DNA from 2 places in the Henriciella sp. AS95 genome. Region 2 is predicted to be linked to the other one. Evidence: predicted binding sites of a transcription regulator. Region 2 holds the regulator's gene; the other holds the start of a gene.

Region 1 (11,499 bases), 820 kb from region 2:
GTCCGGGTGATCATCTTGCCGCCGAGGCCGCGATCTTCGTATGGCGCCTCGTCGTCATCTGCCCAATCGATGTCGATATTGTTTCTGCGGGCGCTCTTGGAGGCAAGATTGGCTTCCGATCCAGCGACGAGGGCAACGTCAAACTCACCTTCATGGATCCGTTTTGCCATCTCATTGGCAAGCGCCTGCGGACTCTGACCACCGACGTCTGAGTAGATCAGTGTGGACGGGGTGGCGCCAAGATCGCGAGCGAGCGTGCCAGGCAGATTTTTGTTATGCCCATGCGGATGAGGCGCGCCCGGAACCGAATCCTCGAATATCCGAACGAATGTGATGGCATCAACCCCGTCTGCGCCAATACCGGCATCCGAGAGGGCAGCCTTGGACGCTGTCGTCGCAAGGCTAAGCGGTGAAGGGGCGCCGTCAGCACCGTCACTTCCGTCCCAGGTGCTAAGGGCTTGGCCGACACCGACCAGAACCGGCATTGATCCTTTGGCCATAACTAATCTCCCAATCTTCTTCGGTCACATGATTAGCCGTCTGAGGCGCCTCTTCAATCGGTAACGCGACGCCAACAGGCGTGCGCGGAACTTTACGTCTCGGCGTGCAGTTTCTCGAACATGGCTTTCTCGCTCGCCCGTTCTGATGTTGATCCGAAAGACGCCGGCCTCGTCTATGTCGATCCCGGCGAGACAGGCTGGACACGCAAGCCGTATGGCAAGGGCTTTACCTATCAGGACGAAAACGGGCGCACGCTCGAAGGCGAACAACGCGCCCGCGCTGAGGGGCTTGTCCTGCCGCCGGCGTGGAAAGACGTCTGGATCTGCTCAAGGCCGAATGGGCATTTGCAGGCGACGGGCGTCGATGAAGCTGGCCGAACGCAATACCGCTATCATCCGGATTTTCGCGCGCATTGCGAGCAGGTGAAGTTCTCAGACATGCTGTATTTCGGGCAGGCGCTTCCGCGCATCAGGGCGCGGGTACGCGAGACGCTCGACGACCCGGCCGACCATGTCGAACTCGCTGTGGCTGCAATTGTGCGGCTTATGGACAAGGGCGCGGTCCGCATCGGGTCAGAGAAGAGCCGCCTTCAGGGAACGTTCGGAGCGACGACACTCTACAAGCGGCATGTCCGCCAGACCGACGAAGACACGATCCGGCTGCGCTTCAAGGGCAAGGGCGGCAAGCCACAGGACATCTCAATCTGCGATGACGGCCTGAGCAGGGCCGTGGCCGCGCTGCAATGTCTTCCTGGTCAGAGCCTGTTCGACACACCTGACGGCAGGGTTTGCTCATCGCGCGTCAACCGCTTCATCCAGGAGTCTGCTGACGGTGCGTTCACCGCGAAGGATTTCAGGACGTGGGGCGGTTCGGTCGCCGCTGTCTCGGCGCTGAGAAAAGGCGCAGACAGCATCAAGGCCATTTCGGAAGCTGCGGCGGCGCACCTCGGCAATACGCCAACCATCGCTCGCAATTCCTATATCCATCCGCGCGTGATCGAGATGGCGCGCGAAGGCTTGAATCCGGAGGAGGTGTCCGGCCCGGTCAGGCTTAAAAAGAATGAAAGACGGCTGTTCGCTGTACTTGAAGAGTGAGGCGAGCCTCGATTTCCGATCAATCAACCCTTTCAATTTAAGGTAATTGAAGCTCGATCGCGCTTAAGCTTTCTCGCCCGAGTCCGGAGAAAGCGATGCCAGTTATGCCTTCCAACCGCCTTGTCATCTTCCTCGGCCTGTTTCTTGCCGGTTGCGCGACGGCAGCGCTGGTGGGGCAAACACCTCTGATGACACCGAAGTCGGAAAAGCTGCAGATGCGCCTGCCGGAGATGGACGTTGTTCCCGTCAGTCAGGCTGACAGGGAGCGGCTGAGCAACATTGAAAGCGATGACGCCCGGCCACGAGAGCGTGCGGGCCTGCCCGACTGCGGCCTTCCGAGCCGCCCTTTGTCGATCTTTCCAAATCTCGGCGGCGACACGGTCACATTCGGAAAAGCCGGCAGCTTCTATGTCTATGATGTCGGCGACCAGCGTGAAGGCGCTGACCTTGCCTCCCACGACACACTCATCCTGCCGGGACTGCCATCCGAGCCGGAAGTCCTGGTTGGCGAAAATTCCGTCGCCTTCTGCTATGTCGAGCGCGGCATCAGCATTGTGGTCTTCCGGCAGATGTGCGCCGGCACCGACTGGAATAACAGCTTTGAAGCGATCACATTCGATGGCGGGGCGAGCTTTGTTGATCCTGCGCTTCTCGCGCAGCTTGGGCCAGGTGAACCCTATCTCTCGCCAGAGCGCCTGAAACAATTGGGGATCGATTGGCTGGGAGAGAATGCGCTGTCGAACTGGCGGGTGGAGCCGATGCCGGACATCCTGCTCCCATCAGCCTATGCAGTGTCTCAATGCGAAGAAGATACAAAACCTGTACCCGAGACCTGGAAGCCAGGCGCAGCAGATTGAGGGCGCGCGGCGCGGGCCGCTAACACTTTTACCAGGGTGACGCGTCGCTGATCGTCATCGCGTCGCGCCGATAGCCAAATGGCCCTTCGCCGCTCCAGTCCTTGCCGTTCGGGTAGCGAACTTCGACGCCTGTAAGGTCCGCAGCGGCGAACAGCTTCATATTCACGCCAAGGAGGTCTGCGCCGGGGTTCTGCGCCTTGAAGGCGGGCGCGAGTTCGAAGTGCGTCGTCGCCCCGCAGGTCTGGCAGGTGTGGACCTCGACGCCAGCATTCGGCTTGTCCTTCCGCATGAAAGCTGTTGTCTTTCCAGTCGCTGACGCCGAAGCGGACGGATAATATCCCCAGGCTGCGCCTGTCTTGCGGCAGAGGTCGCAATTGCAATCGTGAATGAAGTCTGGCGCGGTCTCGACCGTCACGGTGACGGCACCGCAGAGGCAAGTGGCTGTCATGGGGCGTATCCTTGGGCCGTCAGGCCTTTTTCACAAATTCGGTCTTGAGGCCCATCTGGCCGATGCCGTCGATCTTGCAGTCGATATCGTGGTCACCTTCGACCAGGCGGATGTTCTTCACCCGCGTGCCGACTTTCACGACACTGGATGAGCCTTTGACCTTCAGGTCTTTGATTACGGTGACGGTGTCGCCATCTTCGAGAACATTGCCATTCGCATCGCGCCAGACCTTGGCGTTTTCCGCGTCGGCGGATGGCGACCATTCATGAGCGCATTCCGGACAGACAAGAAGTGCCCCGTCTTCATAGGTGAAGGACGAATTGCACTTTGGGCAGGGGGGTAGTTCGCTCAATTTACGATCTTTGCTTCAGTTTTTTCATAGATTTCGTCGCGGGTGACGCCCGGCGCGATTTCCTTGATTTCAAGGCCGCCTTCGACAACGTCGAAGACGCCGAGATCCGTGATGATCATGTTCACGACATGCTTGCCAGTCAGCGGCAGATTGCATTCGTGAAGCAGTTTCGGCTCGCCGGACTTCGAGGTGTGGTCGGTAATGACGATGATGCGCTTGACGCCCGCGACGAGATCCATCGCCCCGCCCATGCCTTTCACCAGCTTGCCGGGGATCATCCAGTTGGCGAGGTCGCCATTCTCGGCAACTTCCATCGCGCCGAGGATCGCCATGTTGATCTTGCCGCCGCGGATCATCGCAAAGCTCATGGCGCTGTCGAAGAAGGCGGTGTGCGGCAGTTCCGTGATGGTCTGCTTGCCGGCATTGATCAGGTCGGGGTCTTCCTCGCCCTCGTAAGGGAAGGGGCCCATGCCGAGCATGCCATTCTCTGATTGCAGCGTCACCTCGACGCCGTCCGGGATGTGGTTCGCCACCAGCGTCGGAATGCCGATGCCGAGATTGACATACATCCCGTCTTCCAGCTCCTGCGCGGCGCGCTCGGCCATCTGATCTCGTGTCCAGGGCATCAGGCGGTCTCCTTCTTCCGGGTCGTGCGCTGCTCGATACGCTTTTCGAACTCGCCCTGCACCAGCCGGTGCACGAAAACGCCGGGCAGGTGAATGTGGTTCGGGTCAAGCTCGCCCGGCTCGACGATTTCCTCGACTTCCATGACGCAGACCTTGCCGCACATCGCGGCTGGCTCGTTGAAATTGCGGGCGGTCTTGCGGAAGATGGCGTTGCCCGTCGTGTCCGCCTTCCAGGCTTTCACGATGGCGAGGTCTGCGAAGATGCCTTCTTCGAGAATGTACTTCTCGCCGTGAAATTCCTTCACTTCCTTGCCTTCACCGATCTGCGTGCCATAGCCGGTCTTGGTGTAGAAGCCGGCAATGCCTGCCCCGCCGGCGCGCATGCGTTCGGCCAGCGTGCCTTGCGGGTTAAACTCCAGTTCGAGTTCGCCGCCGAGATACTGGCGCATGAATTCCTTGTTCTCGCCGACATAGGACGAGCCCATCTTCTTGACCTGCCGGCTTTCCAGCAGGACGCCGAGACCGAAGCCGTCGACGCCCGCATTATTGGAATAGACGGTCAAATCCTTGGTGCCGGCCTCGCGGATCGCGGCGATGGAAAGCTCAGGGATGCCGCAAAGGCCGAAACCGCCTGCAGCGATTGTCATGCCATCAAACAGAACGCCGTCGAGAGCGGCGGCTGCGTCTTTGTAAATCTTGCTCATGACGAGGTGTTAAAGCATGGCCAGCGCAGGGCGCAAGGGACACTTGCGTGCAGACAGATTGAACACATTCGATCTGCTTATCGCACGGCAAGCTTTGCGCGAAAAAAGGTCTGAAGCCGGGCGACCAGCGTCGTTGCCCGAGGAGCAGATGTCACATCATTCAGAGCCGTTGAGTGTCCGACAACGGAGCTTAAAGCAGGCGCATTTAGGTCGCCAAGACCTCGAAGGCGCTCGAACCTCGTCTAGCGCTTGCCGCGCATAAGGTCCGACATGTCCTTCGCGCCGATCGCTTCGTCATTACGTTTTCCGGGGAAAGCGCGTTCAAGCGCATCGCTGAGCGCGTCCTCTGCAGAGCGCTCAATGATCCCGACCTGACAGATGCGATTGCTGTCGTGATCACAGATAATGACGTATTTTGTATGCGTTATGCGCGCACTTATCTGGGAATCGTCGCTCGCGCCGGACATCGCGTGGGCCGTTTGCGGCGATAATAGCTCCTGAGATATCGTCCCGACAAACCAGGTGCCGACGTCATCGAATGAGCGGATGTCCAGTCCGGTCTTGCGGTCATGGACGATCAGTTTGCGGTCATCGAAGTCCAGTCCGATGCCGGTCGCGCCATAAGCGTGGACGAAGTCGGGTGACCGTCCCGTGGCTGCTTCCATTTCCGAGGTGGCCTTGGCCTTGGCGCCTGCGCCCTGTTTGGCGGCAATCCAGCGTATGCCGAAAATGAGCAACATCGCCACAACGCCGGCAGCAGCGTAAAAAATGATATCGGACATTGTCAGCCTTTCAATTGAACGTCAGGGGCCAGCGAATCATTTCGTAGCGTTCCTGCGATACATTATTCGCATGGCTGGAGCATCATTGAAAACGTGGATCGGGCAAGCATCGTTTTAGCCTCGATGACAAAGAAAAAGGGCGGCACACAAGGTGCCGCCCTTTCCTTATCTGGATGTGGTTGCTGAGCTTAGAAGCCCATGCCGCCCATTCCACCCATGCCGCCCATATCAGGCATTGCAGGGGCGTCGCCTTCTTTCTTCGGAGCTTCGGCAATGCCGGCTTCCGTCGTGATGAGAAGGCCAGCAACCGACGCGGCGTTCTGCAGGGCAGAGCGCACGACTTTCGCTGGGTCGATGATACCCATCTTGTACATGTCGCCATACTCTTCGGTCTGGGCGTTGAAGCCGTAGCCGCGATCTTTTTGGGCCAGGATGTTCGCAACAACCACCGAGCCTTCGAGGCCAGCATTGTTGACGATCTGACGGATCGGAGCTTCGAGGGCACGGCGGACAATGTCCACACCGGCTTGCTCGTCGGTGTTCTCGCCTTTGGTGTCGATGTGCTGTGCTGCGCGGAGGAGGGCAACGCCGCCGCCAGGGATCACGCCTTCTTCGACAGCTGCACGCGTTGCGTTCAGCGCATCGTCGACGCGGTCCTTGCGCTCTTTCACTTCGACTTCGGTCGCACCGCCGACCTTGATCACGGCAACGCCGCCAGCGAGTTTCGCCAGACGCTCTTGCAGTTTCTCACGGTCATAGTCGGAAGAGGTGTCTTCGATCTGCTTCTTGATCTGGCCGACGCGGGCTTCGATCTCGTCCTTGGTGCCAGCACCGTCGACGATGGTCGTGTTGTCCTTGTCGATTTCGACTTTCTTGGCCGTGCCAAGCATGTCGAGGGCAACGTTCTCGAGCTTGATGCCGAGGTCTTCGGAGATGACCTGGCCGCCTGTGAGAACTGCGATGTCCTGCAGCATGGCTTTGCGGCGATCGCCGAAGCCAGGTGCCTTCACAGCAGCAACCTTGAGGCCACCGCGTAGCTTGTTCACGACGAGCGTTGCGAGCGCTTCACCGTCGACATCTTCAGCGATGATGAGCAGTGGACGCTGGGACTGAACGACAGCTTCGAGGATCGGAAGCATCGGCTGGAGCGAGGAGAGTTTCTTCTCGTGCAGCAGGATGAATGGATCTTCGAGTTCGACAGACATCTTGTCCGGATTGGTCACAAAGTATGGGGACAGGTAACCACGGTCGAACTGCATGCCTTCAACGACATCGAGTTCGGTTTCGAGGGATTTGGCTTCCTCTACCGTGATGACGCCTTCATTGCCGACCTTTTCCATGGCCTTGGCAATCATGTCGCCGATTTCCTTGTCGCCATTGGCGGAGATTGAACCGACTTGCGAGATCTCGGAGTTCTCTTTGACCTTGCGCGAGTGATGCGCGAGATCGGACGTGACTTCCAGAACGGCTTTGTCGATACCGCGCTTCAGGTCCATCGGGTTCATGCCGGCGGCGACGCGCTTCATGCCTTCGCGAACGATCGACTGGGCGAGGACCGTTGCAGTCGTCGTGCCGTCACCTGCGACGTCGTTTGCCTTGGAGGCAACTTCGCGCAGCATCTGTGCGCCCATATTCTCGAACTTGTCTTCAAGCTCGATCTCTTTTGCTACGGTGACGCCGTCCTTCGTGGTGCGTGGTGCGCCGAAGGATTTCTCGATAACCACGTTGCGGCCTTTCGGGCCGAGCGTGACTTTTACGGCGTTTGCAAGCGTATCGACGCCCTTGAGCATGCGTTCGCGTGCTTCGGAGCCGAATTTTACGTGTTTAGCAGCCATGTTGCTGTCTTCCTTCCAGAATTTCGTGTTCAGGGATTTGGGGAGTGGTAAAGCTTACTTCTCGATGACGCCGAGAATGTCGCTTTCCTTCATGATCAGGAGGTCCTGGCCGTCGACTTTCACTTCGGTGCCCGACCATTTGCCGAACAGGATGCGGTCGCCCGCCTTGACGTCCATTGGGACGACTTCATTGTCATCGCCGCGTGCGCCGGTGCCGACAGCGACAACTTCGCCTTCCTGCGGCTTTTCCTTGGCGGTGTCGGGGATGATGATGCCGCCGGAGGTTTTTGCTTCTTCTTCAACGCGCTTCACGAGAACGCGGTCGTGCAGAGGACGGAATTTCATTTTCTCTCTTACCTTTTCGTTTGCCCGGTCGGGCAATGTGTTCGCTCGATTAGCACTCAAGTCAGGAGAGTGCTAACGAGGGCTCAGGTAGGGGTGTGCAGTGCCCGCGTCAACACTTCAAAATGTGAAATTGTCGCCAGTGCGCATCGTCGGGCAGGGTGCCGCCGCTCATGCCGGTCTTAGCGCTGTGCGTGAATGGCCTCGATGGTTCGAATGGCTTTCCAGGCAAGTACTTTGGCCGCGAGTTTTCCGTCGGCATTTCGCCATTCGGCTTCGACATAACCGGTTGTTCGAGACCGATTGATGACGTTCGCTTCGATGGTGATGTCGCCATGCGAGACCGGGCGGAAAAACTTGATTTGCAAATCCTGCGTGGTGAAGGCTTCGCCATCCTTGAGGGCCGAGAACATGCAGATGGAGACGACATGGTCCGACAAGGCGCCGACCCAGCCGCCGAAGGCGCGCTCAGGCTGAACGTCGTGGGAGCCATCATTCGGCCAGATATAGTGGACATATCCTGGCTCGATCTTCTTCAGCCAATGCTCCGGCATGATGCCGAGTTTCTGAAGCCCTTTCGGCTTTTGCGACCAGTTGCCGGATGTGACGCCGCCAAGAAAGCCCTGAAAGAGTGGGGAGAAATCGTCTGGATTGTACTCAACAGTCATACAAGGCGCGCTCCATTGGGCACGGGACTGTCGGTGCCGCCAAGGACGATGGCGCCGCGATCATCAGGGAAACCAAGCGTCAGAACCTGCGACATGAACTTGCCAATCTGGCGAGGCGGGAAGTTGACGACGGCCATGACCTGCCGACCGATCAACTGGTCCGGGTCATAGTGTTCGGTGATCTGGGCGGACGACTTCTTCTCTCCAACGCCGGGTCCGAAGTCGATGAGAAGGCGGATCGCCGGCTTGCGCGCGCCCTCCAGCGGTGCCGCCTCGAGCACAGTACCGACACGAATGTCGAGCTTCCGGAAAGTATCAAAATCGGTTTCCGCTTCTGGCGGATTACCGGGCAGGTCAACCTTGTGCATGTCTAAACGATCACCGATCCGCCATCGACCACGATCATCTGGCCGGCCATGTATTTGCCAGCGTCGGATGCAAGAAAGATCGCCGCCCCGGCAATATCAACCGGGTCGCCGATGCGGCGCATCGGGGTGCCGCCTTCGATGCGTTTCACATTCTCCGGATTCTCCCAGAGGGCGCGTGCAAAATCTGTCTTGATAAGGCCGGGGGCGACGCAGTTCACACGAATATTGTGCGGGCCAAGCTCGATGGCGTAGTTGCGGGCGAGCTGAAAGTCTGCCGCCTTTGAGATGTTGTAAGCGCCGATAACGGGCGAGCCTTTCAGACCACCAATTGATGAGATGATGACGATGGCGCCGTCCTTGCGCTCCTTCATCTCCGGGGCGACCATCTGGATCAGCCAGTGATTGGAGATGATGTTGTTCTGCAGGATCTTCTCGAACTTTTCGTCCTCGATCTCTTCCATCGGACCGTAATAGGGGTTGGAGGCCGCATTGCAGACCAGAATGTCGATCTTGTCGAAGGCCTTGCGTGTCTCGTCGACAAGCGTCTGAAGCTCTTCCTTTGACGAGATGTTCGCCGGGACGGAAATCGCGGTGCCATCGCCATGCTTGTCATTGATTTCCTTGGCGACGTCCTGGCACGGACCGGGTTTGCGCGAAGAGATCACGACCTTGGCGCCTTGCTCTGCCATCTCTTCGGCGATGGATTTACCGATGCCGCGTGATGAGCCGGTAATGACAGCAACTTTTCCCGATAGATCGAAAAGACTGGCCATGAGGTCCTCCGTTTATTTCACATGTGCAGTTTCTCGCCGCACCATATTCAAAACGCGCGTGCTGCCAATCCCCGCGAACCGGGTTGAGATGGAAATTTCAGCTGCGCAGGGCAGCGAAGGCAAAGAGCGCCCAGCCGGCAAGAAGAGCAAGCCCTCCAAGCGGCGTGATTGCGCCGAACCAGCGAGGCGCGCCGAGGGCCATGGAATAAAGCGTTCCGGAAAAGATGAGCGCGCCGATCACCATCACCCAGCCACCTGTGGAGAAGAGGCCGGTGCGACCGCTGAGGCCTGCAGCAAACACTGCGACAGCGTGGACGAGAAGGTAAAGCGTCGCGGTTTCCCACCAGCCGCGCGTTTCCGGCGTGAAACGACCCGACATGCCATGCGCACCAAACGCACCGAGGGCGACTCCGGTGAAGCCGAGAATTGCTCCGATAGTTGCCTGCATCTGCTCAGCCCTCCTGCGGAATTGAATAGGTCACGATGGCGTGACTGGACGTCTTGTCGGAGCCTTCGGCGCGAATGTCCACTTCGATGACGGCAAGTGTGCGACCGAGCTTCATCAGCCGACCGTCGGCGATCACGGCCTCGCCAATGCAGGGACGAAGAAAATTGATCGAGAGATTGCTCGTCACAGCCATGGGCACGATGCCGAGCTTGGTAAAGATTGCGAAATAGGCGACGCTATCGGCCATCGCCATCTGTGTGGGACCAGAAATGTAATTCCCGGGGCGCAACTGCTCGGGACCGGCCTTCATACGCAAAATTGCCCGACTATCCTCCATCGCAATGACGGTCGACCGGTTCTGCGCGCTGTTGAACGCCTCGTCCAAAAATGCATTCGCTTCATCGACGCTCACCTTTGATGTCATCGACTTTATCCTTTTCCGCGCGCCGGAGATTGATCCGGCCTCTTCTATCCGACACTCTAGGACCATGACGGGGCCCGCCAAGAGGTCACGCAGAGAGAGGAAAGCCATACATGCTCACCTGGGGCGACGAATACCCGATCCACCAGACGCCAGAGCCCGTCTGGGTCGCGGGCACTGACCGGAATTTCTATGACCGCTACTTCTTCAATGGCTATTCGAAAGACGGATCGGTCTTTTTCGGCGCGTCCTTCGGTGTCTATCCTCATCTCAATATCATGGACGGCGCATTCTCCGTCCTGAAAGATGGCGTCCAGACGTCCGTGCACCTGTCGCGCATCATGAACCATGAGCGGATGGATGTTCGCGTCGGGCCGATGAAGATCGACGTGCTTCAACCGCTTCATTCGGTGAAGATCACCCTCGACGAGGCTGAAGGCATTTCGGCAGAACTCACTTTTGAGGGCCGCCACTTCCCGGTCGAGGAGCCGCGTTTCCAACGGCGCAATGGCTCGCGCACCGTGATGGACGTGACCCGGATGACGCAGAATGGCCGCTGGACCGGCTGGATCGAAATCGATGGCGAACGGATTGATGTCGACAGCTATTACGGGACGCGAGATCGCAGTTGGGGCATTCGCCCGATCGGCGCACAGGACGCACAACCGGTCATTCCAGAGAAGCCCTTCCAGTTTTACTGGGTGTGGACGCCGTTGAACTTCCCGAGCCTGTCGCTTTACTTCCATGTGAACGAAGACGAAAAGGGCGACAGCTGGAATACGCGCTCGGTTCTCGCAATGGATGGGGCGGATGCTGACAGCCTTCTTCATCTTGATGCGCCGAAATTCACCGCCGAGTACGACGTGGGCACGCGCCGCGTCCGGAAGGGAACGCTGGCTGTTACCGATGGGCATGGGCGCGAGCACAAGGTCCATTATGAACCCATCGCGACTTTCCAGATGAAGGGCCTCGGCTACGGCCATCCGCAATGGGCTCATGGCGTCTACAAGGGCGAATACGCAATCGAGCGAGAAGACTTCAAACCGGACGTCATGCCATGGAACCAGCCAGATAATCTTCATGTCCAGGCGATCAGCAAGGTTCGTCACGAAGGCCCAGGCGGACTTTCGTCAGAAGGTATAGGGGCCCTGGAACAGCTCTTCATCGGCCCCCATGAGCCATCAGGATGGAAGGATGTCCTTGATGCTTGACCGGCGCGGCGTTCTTCTTGGCCTGTCAGGCGGCCTTCTCGCCGCTTGTACGACCACCGGACGCCCGAC
Region 2 (11,499 bases):
ACCGGATCGGCAAGGGTAACTGGTTCGAGGACCCGTCAAACTCTTCGATTTCGTGCGTGCGGACAGGGCCGGTTGTCATCGGAAAGATCGATCTTGATCGCTCCGGCGAGGAAGTCTGGGACCGGGGTCGTTCGCTGATCTTCAAGCAGCTTGCCGTGCGCCGCATCTACGATCCGGCCAGCGATTCGATGATGTACGTCTCGTTCTCACGCAAACCTGTCGATGGCTCAGCCAAGATGAGCCTGTCGACCATATCGCTTTGGGACGGCGAGGTGACATGGGAAGGGCGCGAGAAGCCGGAGCCGCGCGATTAGGGGTATGTGCGTATCGACCTCTGGCTGCCCTTCGCCCAAGGGCGTGACATGACATACCAAGTCCGTTCCGCCGAGGAGCGCCGCCGCGCCATTCAGGAGAATGCTGCGCGTCTCGGCATAGACGACGCTTTCATCTCATTGCTGGTCGAGACCTTCTATGCACGGATTCGGGCGCATCCGCGTCTCGGGCCGATCTTCAATGGCGAGGTGGATGACTGGCCCGAACACCTGGCCAAGCTGAAGGATTTCTGGGCGTCGGTCGCACTGAATGCCGGACGCTATTCCGGAAAGCCGGTGCCGGCGCATATGAAGCTGGACGGCATAAGCCGCGAGGATTTCGGGCTATGGCTTGGGCTTTTTCGCCGGACGCTGGAAGAGATCGCGCCCGGCGAGGAGACGGTGGACTATTTCATGCAGCGGGCCGAACGGATCGCGCAGAGCCTGCAGCTTGCCATGTACGGGCTGGAGAGCTTCGGGGGCAGTGTTAACCGGCCGGTGACCGAATAGCTGCGGCGCACGCTAGCAGGCTCGACGCCTATGCCTCTTTGAGTTCTTCCGGACCGAGCTCCGGTTTTATCGGGCTCAACCCAACAGCTCTGACAACAGTCCACGACACGAACGTCATCCAGCCTGCGGGAACGACGGAGAGAAATGCAAATACCAAGCCCTGCTCGAAGAAAAATGAGGCATCAGGAGACGTTTGAAACAACACGCATGCGATCGTGCCAAGCCAAACGACTATTGCGGACACGATCACGATTTGAGCGGTTTTCCTCTGCGTCTTGGTTTGTAATTGCAGAAACAGGAAATAGCCCAGACTGACAGCAATCGTGCTGGGCAAGCCAGTTATATACCAAAAACTACGGACATATTCCCAATCTTCAGGGGAGGAAAAGCCATACTCTTTGCTAAGCCAAAGGATCCACACCGAGTAAATTGGCGTCAGCGGGCCAGCCATGATCCAGGCAATCACGGCGAAGGGCGCTGAACGAAATCTAAATCTCCATTCGGTCATGTGAATGTTGGCGTCCTACGGCTTCGTGGTGAGCTAACGCTAAGGTAGGGCCGTATGGGTGCATAAGTCGAGTGGCGGGACTAGCCGATTGCCTTTTTCTGCGCTTCGAACAACTCGTTGCAGCCTTTTTCAGCGAGCTTCAGCAGTTCCTCGACTTCGGGCCGCGTCATCGGGCGTTCTTCGCCGGTGCCCTGGATCTCAATGAAGCCGCCATCTGAGCTCATCACGACATTCATGTCGCCTTCGCCGCCGGAGTCTTCGGGGTAGTCGAGGTCGAGGACCGGGTGGTCCTTGAAAAGGCCGACCGAGATGGCCGCGGCCTGTTTCTGGATCGGGTCGGTCTTGATGACGCCTTCTTCGCGCATGTATTTCAGCGCCAGCGCCATGGCGACAAAGCCGCCTGTGATCGAGGCCGTACGCGTGCCGCCATCGGCCTGGATGACGTCGCAGTCGATGGTGAGCTGGTTCTCTCCAAGGGCCGTGAGATCGACGACAGAGCGCAGCGAGCGGCCGATCAGGCGCTGGATTTCCTGCGTGCGGCCAGACTGCTTGCCGGCCGTGGCTTCGCGGCGGCCGCGTGTGTGTGTGGCGCGGGGCAGCATGCCATACTCGCCGGTGACCCAGCCCTTACCCTGTCCGCGCAGCCATGGCGGGACATTGTCCTGCCAGCTGGCGGTGCACAAAACATGGGTATGGCCAAACTTCGCCAGGCAGGAGCCTTCGGCGTAGCGGGTCACATTGGTCTCAAGCACAATATCGCGAAGCTGGTCAGCAGCGCGGCCGGATGGGCGCACGAGTGTCGTCATGGGGCATCTCCTTTTCTCACCGGGGGGTGAAGCGATTCCAGAGTGCCTTGTCCACCCGCATTTATGGCTGCAGCTGATTTTGCCTGTTCGGTCCGGGTGATGTCGAAGGTCCAGATCAGCAGCGCGGCGAGCGTATAGGCAATAACCGGGACACCGACGAAGACGAGCATCAGCCCGAGCACTGCGCCGTCGGAGTTCTCGCCGCCGGGGACAAAGCCGACAACGAGGCCCAGCAGGATGTAGGGGATGCCGATCGCGAAGCTCGCGCCGATCTTGTAGGCGGTCGACATCATCGAATAGTAGAGCCCGGCCCGGTTCTGCCCGCCGCGCACCTGCTCGGCCTCGACCAGGTCTGCCATCATGGAGCGTAGCAGGATGAAGGGCGACCCATAGCCGAGGCCCGAAACGACCACCGCAAAGACGAGCGGGATCAGACCGCCTCCCATCAGCGCGAAAACGAGATACAGGCTGAATGTGGCCGCAGACCACAGGCAGACGGTGCGCACGGCGATGTATTTCTCGGAGCGCTTCGACACCCACACCCAGAAGGGCATGGCTGCGAAGCCTGCAATGAAGTGGCACATGAGGACGAGGGGGGCGAGGTCGATGACGCCAAATCCCCACTCTGCCGCAAAGAGGAATGTGCCGGCGGTTCCGGCGATGGCGATGCCGATGCAGATTTCCGCCAGCAGCAGCCGCCACAGAGATTGCTGTCGCAGGGCGGTCATGATCGCGCGGGGGCTGAAATCGGCCTTGGGGGCATCGGCGTCGACCTTGGCATCCGGCACGCGCCACACGGCCAGCGTGATCGTGATGGGTAGGGCAATGACCAGGAACCAGCCCATCACCGAAATCTGCTCGGCGCGGGATACATCGCCTGCGCGCGCCAGGATGGTCGGTAGCGCCAGCATGACCAGCATGGTGCCGACGGTGAAAAGCTCTCGCCACATGAAGAGACGGGAGCGCTCATCATAGGAGGTCGCGATGTAAGGCGCCCAGGCCTGATGAGGCGTGAGGATCATGGTCGCGCCGATGTAGAAGAAGAACATCACGGCGGCGAGATAGAGCGGCGAGACGGGTGGGCCGACCGGATTATAGATGAGCCAGACGGCGGGCAGGACAATGGGAACGGCCAGGATGAGCCAGTGCTTCACCTTGCCGGAGCGCGTCGGTTTGGTATCGACCAGCCAGCCCATGACAGGGTCCGACACCAGGTCCCAGAAGCGCAGCAGCATGAAGATCAGGCCAACGAGCGCGGTGCCGAGCCCCATCTGTTCGGCATAGAAAGGCGCGATGAACACCGCCATCGGAAGGCTGACGGCCCCGAATGGAATTCCGACTGAACCGTATGCGATGACTTGCGAAAGGGGCAGTTTTGCTGGCACGGTCGTCATATAGTCCAGACAAGCTGATTTCCACGCTTGGTCCAAGTAAAAACGCCCTATTGAAACTATAGATTGCAATCCATATTGATTCCCGCGAGATGAGCGATAAAGCCCCCCACACCGGCCTTCTGCAAAGCCTTGATGCACGCTCGCGGCTGATCTTTCGCGAGATTGTGGAGACGTATCTGCAGACCGGTGAGCCGGTCGGGTCCCGTACGCTGTCAAAGGGGACGATTGGCCTGTCACCGGCTTCGATCCGCAATGTGATGTCGGACCTCACCGATCTGGGGCTTCTCGATAGTCCGCACATTTCAGCCGGGCGGATGCCGACCCATATCGGGCTCAGGCTGTTTGTGGATGGCTTTCTTGAAATGGGTGAGCCGACGGAGGCTGACCGGTCCGAGATTGAGGATCGGCTGCGCGCCAGTGGCCGCGATATGCAGGGCGTGCTGAAAGAGGCGTCATCCTTGCTGTCGGGGCTAGCGGGCGGGGCAGGGCTTGTGTCTTCGCCAACGCGGGAACGGCCGGTCCGTCATGTCGAGTTTGTGCCGCTAGCGACAGGCGAGGCCCTGTGCATTCTTGTTGATGAAGCGGGCGATGTAGAGAACCGGCTGGTCAAAATCCCTCCCGGGCTGCCGGCAACGACGCTCATCGAGGCTGGTAATTACCTCGCCGCCCGTATGAAAGGCCGCACGCTTCGCGAGGCCGCGCAGGCGGTTCGCGAAGAAATCAGTGAGCGGCGCGCGCAGCTGGACCAGGCGGCGACAAGTCTTGTCGAGCAGGGCCTCGCCGAATGGGGCGGGCAGGTGCCTGGTGAGGAGCGAGCGCTGATCGTGCATGGCCGCGCAAACCTTCTGGCCGATGCGCAGGCGGCCGAGAACATGGAACAGGTGCGCCAGCTGTTCGACATATTGGAACGCCAGCAGAGTATGCTGGACGTTCTGGATTCAACGCGGGAAGCTGAAGGCGTCAGGCTTTTTATCGGTTCGGAGAACAGGCTTTTTCCGTTGTCGGGTTCAAGCCTGATTGTTGCTCCCTATATGAACGCATCAAGACAGGTTATTGGCGCGCTCGGCGTGATCGGTCCGACCCGTCTCAATTATGCCCGTGTTATTCCGATGGTGGATTATACGGCGCGTGTGGTCGGGCAGATTCTTGGCGAGCGGCAACAGAGCTAGAAGAGTGAATAACTATGAGTGATGACCAGAAAAGACCGCCAGAGGCTGTAGAAACCGAGACGCTGGATGCGGGGTCTCCTGAATCCGAAGCGCTGGAAGAGGCCGCGACTGCAGAAGACGCAGCGGCTGAGATTGAAACGCGTATGGCCGAACTCGAAGGCGAGGTTGCCATCGCAAAGGACCAGTTGTTGCGCACGCTCGCCGAGGCTGAAAACGTCCGCAAGCGCGCTGCCAAGGAAGTCGCTGATGCGCGCGTCTATGCCGTTGAGAAGTTTGCCGCAGACCTGCTGAACGTGTCCGACAATCTTGCACGGGCACTCGGCGCCCTGCCGGATGATGAGCGCGAGGCGCTGACGGAGGCCGGACAGAACCTGCTCGGCGGCATCGAGATGACGCAGAAGGAGCTGCACACAGTGCTCGCACGCCACGGCGTGACGGCGATCGATGCAGCGCCGGGTGCGACCTTCGACCCGAACATGCACCAGGCGGTCAGCCAGATCCCGTCCGAGCACGCCGCCGGCACGATCGCGGAAACCTTCCAGTCTGGCTGGAAGATCGGCGAACGGACGCTGAGAGCGGCGATGGTTGCGGTGAGCGCGGGCAAGACGAACTAGGCTGCTGCGTCGGCTGGCGCATAAATCAACCTTAAATTTTAGCGGTTTGTTGATGGAAACTGGCTAGGCGAGTTCTGCGCGAGCGGAGCGAAGCCTCATGTCAGTTTCGAAGGCTAAAACCAGACGTCGACTGTTTTATTCGGCGGTCATCATCGCGCTTGCGATGCTGGCTTTTGGAGAGATTTACAGCGCAATTCGCTTTCGGCGGGTTTTCCTGATTATGCCTTATCTGGAAATACTCGCGAACAGAGCGTTTGTGGCGCTGATCTGGAGCATGGCGCTCGTCTGGATCGGCCGGCGGTTTGGCGGCAGTCTGCGTTTCGTATGGATCGCCGCCCTGACCGCACCGATCACGTACAGATTCTTGGCGACGCTGATCACTGATCTGGTTTTGCTACCATTGAGTGTTGTGCTGCGTGGGAGCCGCGCGGCTTTTCGCGGCATACCATTGGACCGAATCTTTGACGGGTTCATTTTTCGCCAGTACTGGATGCTCCCGATCACAACGATTGTGATGGTGCTTTTCACAGCGAGCCTTCTCTATTGCGCTTCAGCCTATTTCCGGATCTTCGACGCGGAGGAGCCTGGGGCGACAGAAAAACTTACGACTTCGAATCAGGCCGCAGGCCTGTTCCGCGATCCTGATACAACGGTGCTTCCTGCGGCAGTGCTCTCCTGTGTCGCCAATCCTGTAACGCTTTTCAGCTTCGGTGTGCTTCTTGTGATGGCGGACGGACGCGACACGTTGGGCATCGGTCGAGCGGGCAGTACGACAGCGATAGGCGTTTTGGCGGCCTATCTGGTGGCATATGCAGTCTTTTATTCCTGGCTTGGGCCGCGGGTCAGCAATTTCTGGATAATGCTGGCAAAGGGACTGGTCGTTGCGGTCGGCTTCTTTCCGGTCGCCGTATTATGCGGCGCGGCTCTGACAAGTCTGATCCGTTTCGGTAGCGTCAGCGATGGCGTGGCATTTCTGGCCTTTTTCGCAGGGGCGTTTGGCGGCCTTCCAATTCTGGCCGCGTCGCTTGTCGGGATCCTCATCACACGGTTCTTCGTATACGGCTGGAAAGATGGTTCGGACAAATCGGCAGACCCCTCCGACAGCGAAGCGGTGTCCGTATCATGACCGAGACTGCGCCGATGCTGCGGACCCGGAAGTACCGCTTTCTGATGCTGATGCTCGCCTGGTTTGCGATCGGTCCGCTCAATCCACTGCCGGCTCTGGCAGAGGCGCTGCAGATCACCGACCTAGATAGATCGCAGCTCGCCTGGCTGATCCTGCCGCCAAGCATCATGTACGGCACTGTCCTGTTTTGCCGCCTCATATCCTCGCCCGTCATGCAAGCGACTGAGCTGCGGCTGCTTACATTTTCGCTGTGGGTGGGCGGCGCTTTCCTAATGATTGTCGTATTCAGCCTTGGGCTGCTCATCCTGCTGCCACAGGCATGGGTTGAAGCGCTCGTCTGCGGAATTCCGTCAATGCTCTGGGGCTACCTGATCATCCGGTACGGCGTTCTTGAGTGGAAGCCAATTGGCGCTGAGATTGGCGCACAATCCGTTTGATCAGCTAGTTCCTTCGCGAGTTGGTCTGCCTACCGCTCCACCAGTTCCACACGTCTGTTCTTCTCTCTGCCGGCGTCGCCGGAGTTGGAGAAAACCGGAGACAGCGGGCCGACGCCGTGGGGCTCGAGGCGGTCAGAGGCGATGTCATAGTCCTGTTTGAGGGCGTCTGCGACGGCCATGGCGCGGTCTGAGGAGAGTTTGCTGTTATAGGCAAACGTCCCTTTGGAGTCGGTGTGGCCGACGACGTAGAAGCTCTTGTCCGGATTGGCATTGAGATATTGCGCGATGGCGTCGAGAGCCGGTTTGGATTCGGCTTTCAGGGTTGCCTTGTCGAAATCGAAGACGATGCCGTCGAGCACGACCCGGCCATATTCCTCAATGTCAGAGCCCATGGCTTCGGCATCGACAACGACCAGACCTGTCTCGGCCGCTTCGACTTCCACGATGTCGATCAGTGTGCCGACATACGCCTCAGCATGCTGTTCTACCGTGATCACGACATAGGCGGTCCCTTCGGCGCGGTCCTTCTTCGCGACGATGCTGCCAGCCCCGCCGGAGGTCGATGTGCCGGCCTTCATCGTGTTGGCTTCGCCGCCCTTGCTCAGGGGATCGAGGATAAAATACACCTCCTGCCAGGTGCGCGAGCCGACATCACTGCCGCGCCGGTCCGCCGACATGCCCTTGCCGAGAATCTCGAAGTCCTCAGCTTCCAGCGCATCGAGATAGTTCTTGTAGATTTCAGACCAGGTGCGGTCGGTCCCTTCATATTTGTAGAAGGTGCGCGTCAGCCGGCCTTCGGTCTCGATGAGGTCGTCGATGCGCCGGTAGCCGGTCACCGGTCCGACCGGCACCGTATAGGGCTGGTAATTCTCGATGTGCTGCCAGGCGATCACCTGGCCTGGATAGCGCTCGAACATTGGATGTTCGACGGCGCCGTCAATATCCTGAGCGACCGTGATGGCTGGCGTTATAGCGACTGAAGCTGCCAGAATGGCAGCGCGAAAAAGCTTGATCATTGCGTCCTCCCACAGAACTGGCGCCCATATAAGTATGGTTAACGGTTTATGACCATAGGTGAGGCCATAAAAACTCGTGGTGTTGACCTGACCGAGCGGCCGATAGGGACGAGTCCTTATTGCACACTGGAATTACAGCGATTTCACGCAGTGACCTCACCGAAATGTGAGCCAGCCTCTTGAGCCTGCGCATCGCCTTCCCATATCGCAGCAGTAAGACGCGTCTGCCCCTGCAGGCGCACAGTTCACAATCCAAGAGCTGCCGTTTCAGGGCGCTGCCCGACAGGCCCCAAGAGCGAAGCGGCGGCGGCTAAAACAAGAGAGTGATAAAAATGGGAAAAATCATTGGTATCGACCTCGGCACCACCAATAGTTGTGTGGCCGTCATGGATGGCGGAGAAGCCAAGGTCATCGAAAACTCCGAAGGCGCACGCACGACCCCGTCTGTTGTGGCCTTCACCGAAGGCGGCGAACGCCTCATCGGTATGCCGGCGCGCCGTCAGGCCGTCACCAACCCGGACTTTACGTTCTATGCGATCAAGCGCCTGATCGGCCGTCAGTTCGATGACCCGACCGCGCAGAAGGACAAGGAAATCTCGCCCTTCGAGATCGTGAAGGGCAATAATGGCGACGCCTGGGTCAAAGGCCGCGACAAGGAATACGCGCCGCAGGAAATCTCCGCTTTCATCCTGACCAAGATGAAAGAGACCGCTGAAGCCTATCTCGGCGACGAGGTCACGCAGGCCGTGATTACCGTTCCGGCCTACTTCAACGACGCCCAGCGTCAGGCGACCAAGGATGCCGGCAAGATTGCGGGCCTCGAAGTGCTCCGCATCATCAACGAGCCGACGGCCGCTGCGCTGGCCTATGGCCTCGACAAGGACACCAACAAGACGATCGCCGTCTATGACCTCGGTGGTGGTACGTTCGACGTGTCCATCCTCGAAATCGGTGATGGTGTCTTTGAAGTGCTTTCGACCAATGGCGACACCTTCCTCGGCGGTGAAGACTTCGACCTTCGCATCGTCGACTTCCTCGTGACCGAGTTCAAAAAGGACCAGGGCATCGACCTGTCGAAAGACAAGCTCGCCCTGCAGCGCCTGAAGGAAGAAGCCGAGAAAGCCAAGAAAGAGCTGTCATCTGCCAGCCAGTACGAAGTGAACCTGCCGTTCATTACGGCTGACCAGACCGGCCCGAAACACCTGAACATCAAGCTCAGCCGTGCGAAATTCGAGAGCCTCGTCGAGGACCTTGTGAAGCGCACCATCGATCCTTGTAAGAAAGCGCTTGCCGATGCTGGTAAGTCGACCTCCGAGATTGACGAAGTCGTTCTCGTTGGCGGCATGACCCGCATGCCGGCTGTTCAGTCTGCCGTGAAGGATTTCTTCGGCAAGGAGCCGCACAAGGGCGTGAACCCGGATGAGGTTGTGGCCATCGGTGCTGCGATCCAGGGCGGCGTGCTGCAAGGCGACGTGAAAGACGTTGTCCTGCTCGACGTGACGCCTCTGTCGCTCGGTATCGAGACGCTCGGCGGTGTGTTCACACGTCTGATCGACCGCAACACGACAATCCCGACGAAGAAGGGTCAGACCTTCTCGACCGCTGAAGACAATCAGCCGGCCGTGACGATCCGCGTCTTCCAGGGTGAGCGCGAGATGGCGGCCGACAACAAGATCCTCGGCCAGTTCAATCTGGAAGGCATTCCGCCAGCACCGCGCGGTGTCCCGCAGATTGAAGTGACCTTCGACATTGACGCCAACGGCATCGTGTCGGTCAGCGCCAAGGACAAGGCGACCAATAAAGAGCAGAAGATCACCATTCAGGCGAATGGCGGCCTCTCTGACGATGAAATCAAGAACATGATGAAGGACGCCGAGTCCAACGCAGAGGCTGACAAGAAGCGCCGCGAACTGGTGGAAGCCAAGAATGGTGCAGAGGCCCTCGCTCATCAGACCGAGAAGCAGCTCTCCGAGCATGGCGACAAGGTCGACGCAGAGGTGAAGGCCGAGATCGAGAAAGCGTCTGAAGAGCTTAAAAAGGCTGCGGAAGGCGAAGATCTTGCCGACATCCAGGCCAAGCATCAGGCTCTGATGACGGCAGCCATGAAGCTCGGCGAAGCCATTTATGCGAGCCAGCAGGCCGATTCGGCTGAGTCAGACGCGAAAGCCGATGCAGCCGCTGACGGTGATGACGATGTCGTCGATGCTGACTTTGAAGAAGTGGACGACGACCGCAAGTCGGCCTAGAGCTTCGTAGCGTAATGTAAAATCAGGCGCCCCGCAGATTCTGCGGGGCGTTTTACTATAAGGGTCCGAACCGTATGATCTTTGGCGCACAAGAGGGCGAGAGCGTAAATACCGAGGATCTCGGTATTATTTCCACGCTCATGGATTACTGGACCCAGGTCGACGAGGTCCTCAACACCGGTTTCCTGGGCCAACCGATCGGCCGGGGTGTCCTCGCCATTGTCATATTGCTCGTGGCCTATCTTGTGCGCGGCCTGGTCGCGCATATTATTGCGGGAACAATTGGCAAGCTCGCTGGCAAAACCCAAACCAAATTCGATGACAATCTGGTCAAGGCGATCAAGCCGCCTCTGACGCTGCTGCCGATTTCAGCAGGCATCTTCTTTGCCGCTCAGGCGATGGGGGCGGAAGGCGAAGTCGACGACTTCTTCATCGCTGTCACCAAATCGATCGTCATCGGCGCCATCTTCTGGGCGATCTTCCGGATGATCACGCCGCTGCTTCTCCTCATCAGAGGCATGCGCCGCATATTCGGCGAGACGTTCCTGGGCTGGATAAGCCGTATTCTGAAAGCGATTGTCGTCTTTGTGGGCGGTGCGGCGGTCCTGGACGTGTGGGGCGTGCCTGTGCTGCCATTCCTTGCCTCGCTGTCGCTCCTGTCCGTCGCTGTCGCGCTGGGCGCGCAGGACCTGTTCAAGAACCTTATTGGCGGGATGACAATCATCGGCGAACGCCGCCTCTCCAAAGGGGACTGGGTGTTCGTGGACGGTGTCGTCGAGGGCACGGTTGAGGATGTGGGCTTCCGCTCGACGACCGTGCGCCGCTTTGACAAGGCACCTGTCTATGTGCCGAACTCGAAGCTCGCGGATAATCCGCTGACCAACTTCTCGCGCATGACGCATCGCCGGATCTACTGGAAGATCGGGCTGGAATATCGCACGACCGATGACCAGCTTGCGGCCATTCGCGGCGCGATTGAGAGCTATATCGCCGACAGTGACGATTTCGCGCCGGCTGCGGACGTCTCGACCTTCGTCCATGTCGACGAGTTCTCCGACAGCTCGGTCAACATCATGGTCTATTGCTTTACCAAGACCACGGTCTGGGGCGAGTGGCTGGCCATCAAGGAACAGCTGGCCTTCCACATCAAGAAGATCGTTGAAGACGAGGGGGCGAGCTTTGCCTTCCCGAGCCGGTCTCTCTATTTCGAGAAAATGCCGGATGGGTTTGCGCCTGAGGCGTTCACCCCGCCGTCTGACGAGGATGATGAGGCGGCCGATGCGTCTTCTGGTGAGGCAGAAGGCGGCGACGATGATGACGTGCCAGACACGCAGGAAAGCGAGAGCGTGGCCGCGTCGAAGC

What was found. The regulator HrcA, encoded in region 2, represses chaperone genes, less so after heat shock. The targets are predictions, from matches to a motif close to GTTAGCANTCNNCNNNGNNGANTGCTAAC.
Region 1: the regulator HrcA is predicted to act here: its motif matches at 7,593-7,621, upstream of groES (co-chaperone GroES).

Annotation. Positions count from the first base shown of each region.
Region 1 covers NZ_JBBMQM010000001.1:2,503,746-2,515,244, reverse strand. The annotation lists gene WNY37_RS12435 (acetyl-CoA acetyltransferase) at 1-500, opposite strand, end outside; gene WNY37_RS12430 (DNA topoisomerase IB) at 621-1,595, shown strand; gene WNY37_RS12425 (hypothetical protein) at 1,691-2,452, shown strand; gene WNY37_RS12420 (aldehyde-activating protein) at 2,481-2,900, opposite strand; gene WNY37_RS12415 (zinc ribbon domain-containing protein YjdM) at 2,920-3,252, opposite strand; gene WNY37_RS12410 (CoA transferase subunit B) at 3,249-3,878, opposite strand; gene WNY37_RS12405 (CoA transferase subunit A) at 3,878-4,582, opposite strand; gene WNY37_RS12400 (hypothetical protein) at 4,825-5,364, opposite strand; gene groL (chaperonin GroEL) at 5,553-7,199, opposite strand; gene groES (co-chaperone GroES) at 7,254-7,544, opposite strand; gene WNY37_RS12385 (PaaI family thioesterase) at 7,724-8,209, opposite strand; gene WNY37_RS12380 (tRNA-binding protein) at 8,206-8,577, opposite strand; gene WNY37_RS12375 (SDR family oxidoreductase) at 8,580-9,350, opposite strand; gene WNY37_RS12370 (DUF423 domain-containing protein) at 9,448-9,798, opposite strand; gene WNY37_RS12365 (PaaI family thioesterase) at 9,803-10,222, opposite strand; gene WNY37_RS12360 (hypothetical protein) at 10,333-11,430, shown strand; gene WNY37_RS12355 (FAD-dependent oxidoreductase) at 11,414-11,499, shown strand, end outside.
Region 2 covers NZ_JBBMQM010000001.1:3,319,427-3,330,925, reverse strand. The annotation lists gene WNY37_RS15920 (CreA family protein) at 1-314, shown strand, start outside; gene WNY37_RS15915 (group III truncated hemoglobin) at 363-821, shown strand; gene WNY37_RS15910 (hypothetical protein) at 850-1,329, opposite strand; gene rph (ribonuclease PH) at 1,410-2,135, opposite strand; gene WNY37_RS15900 (MFS transporter) at 2,132-3,565, opposite strand; gene hrcA (heat-inducible transcriptional repressor HrcA) at 3,619-4,698, shown strand; gene WNY37_RS15890 (nucleotide exchange factor GrpE) at 4,713-5,312, shown strand; gene WNY37_RS15885 (hypothetical protein) at 5,410-6,438, shown strand; gene WNY37_RS15880 (hypothetical protein) at 6,435-6,875, shown strand; gene WNY37_RS15875 (OmpA family protein) at 6,905-7,891, opposite strand; gene dnaK (molecular chaperone DnaK) at 8,224-10,137, shown strand; gene WNY37_RS15865 (mechanosensitive ion channel family protein) at 10,212-11,499, shown strand, end outside.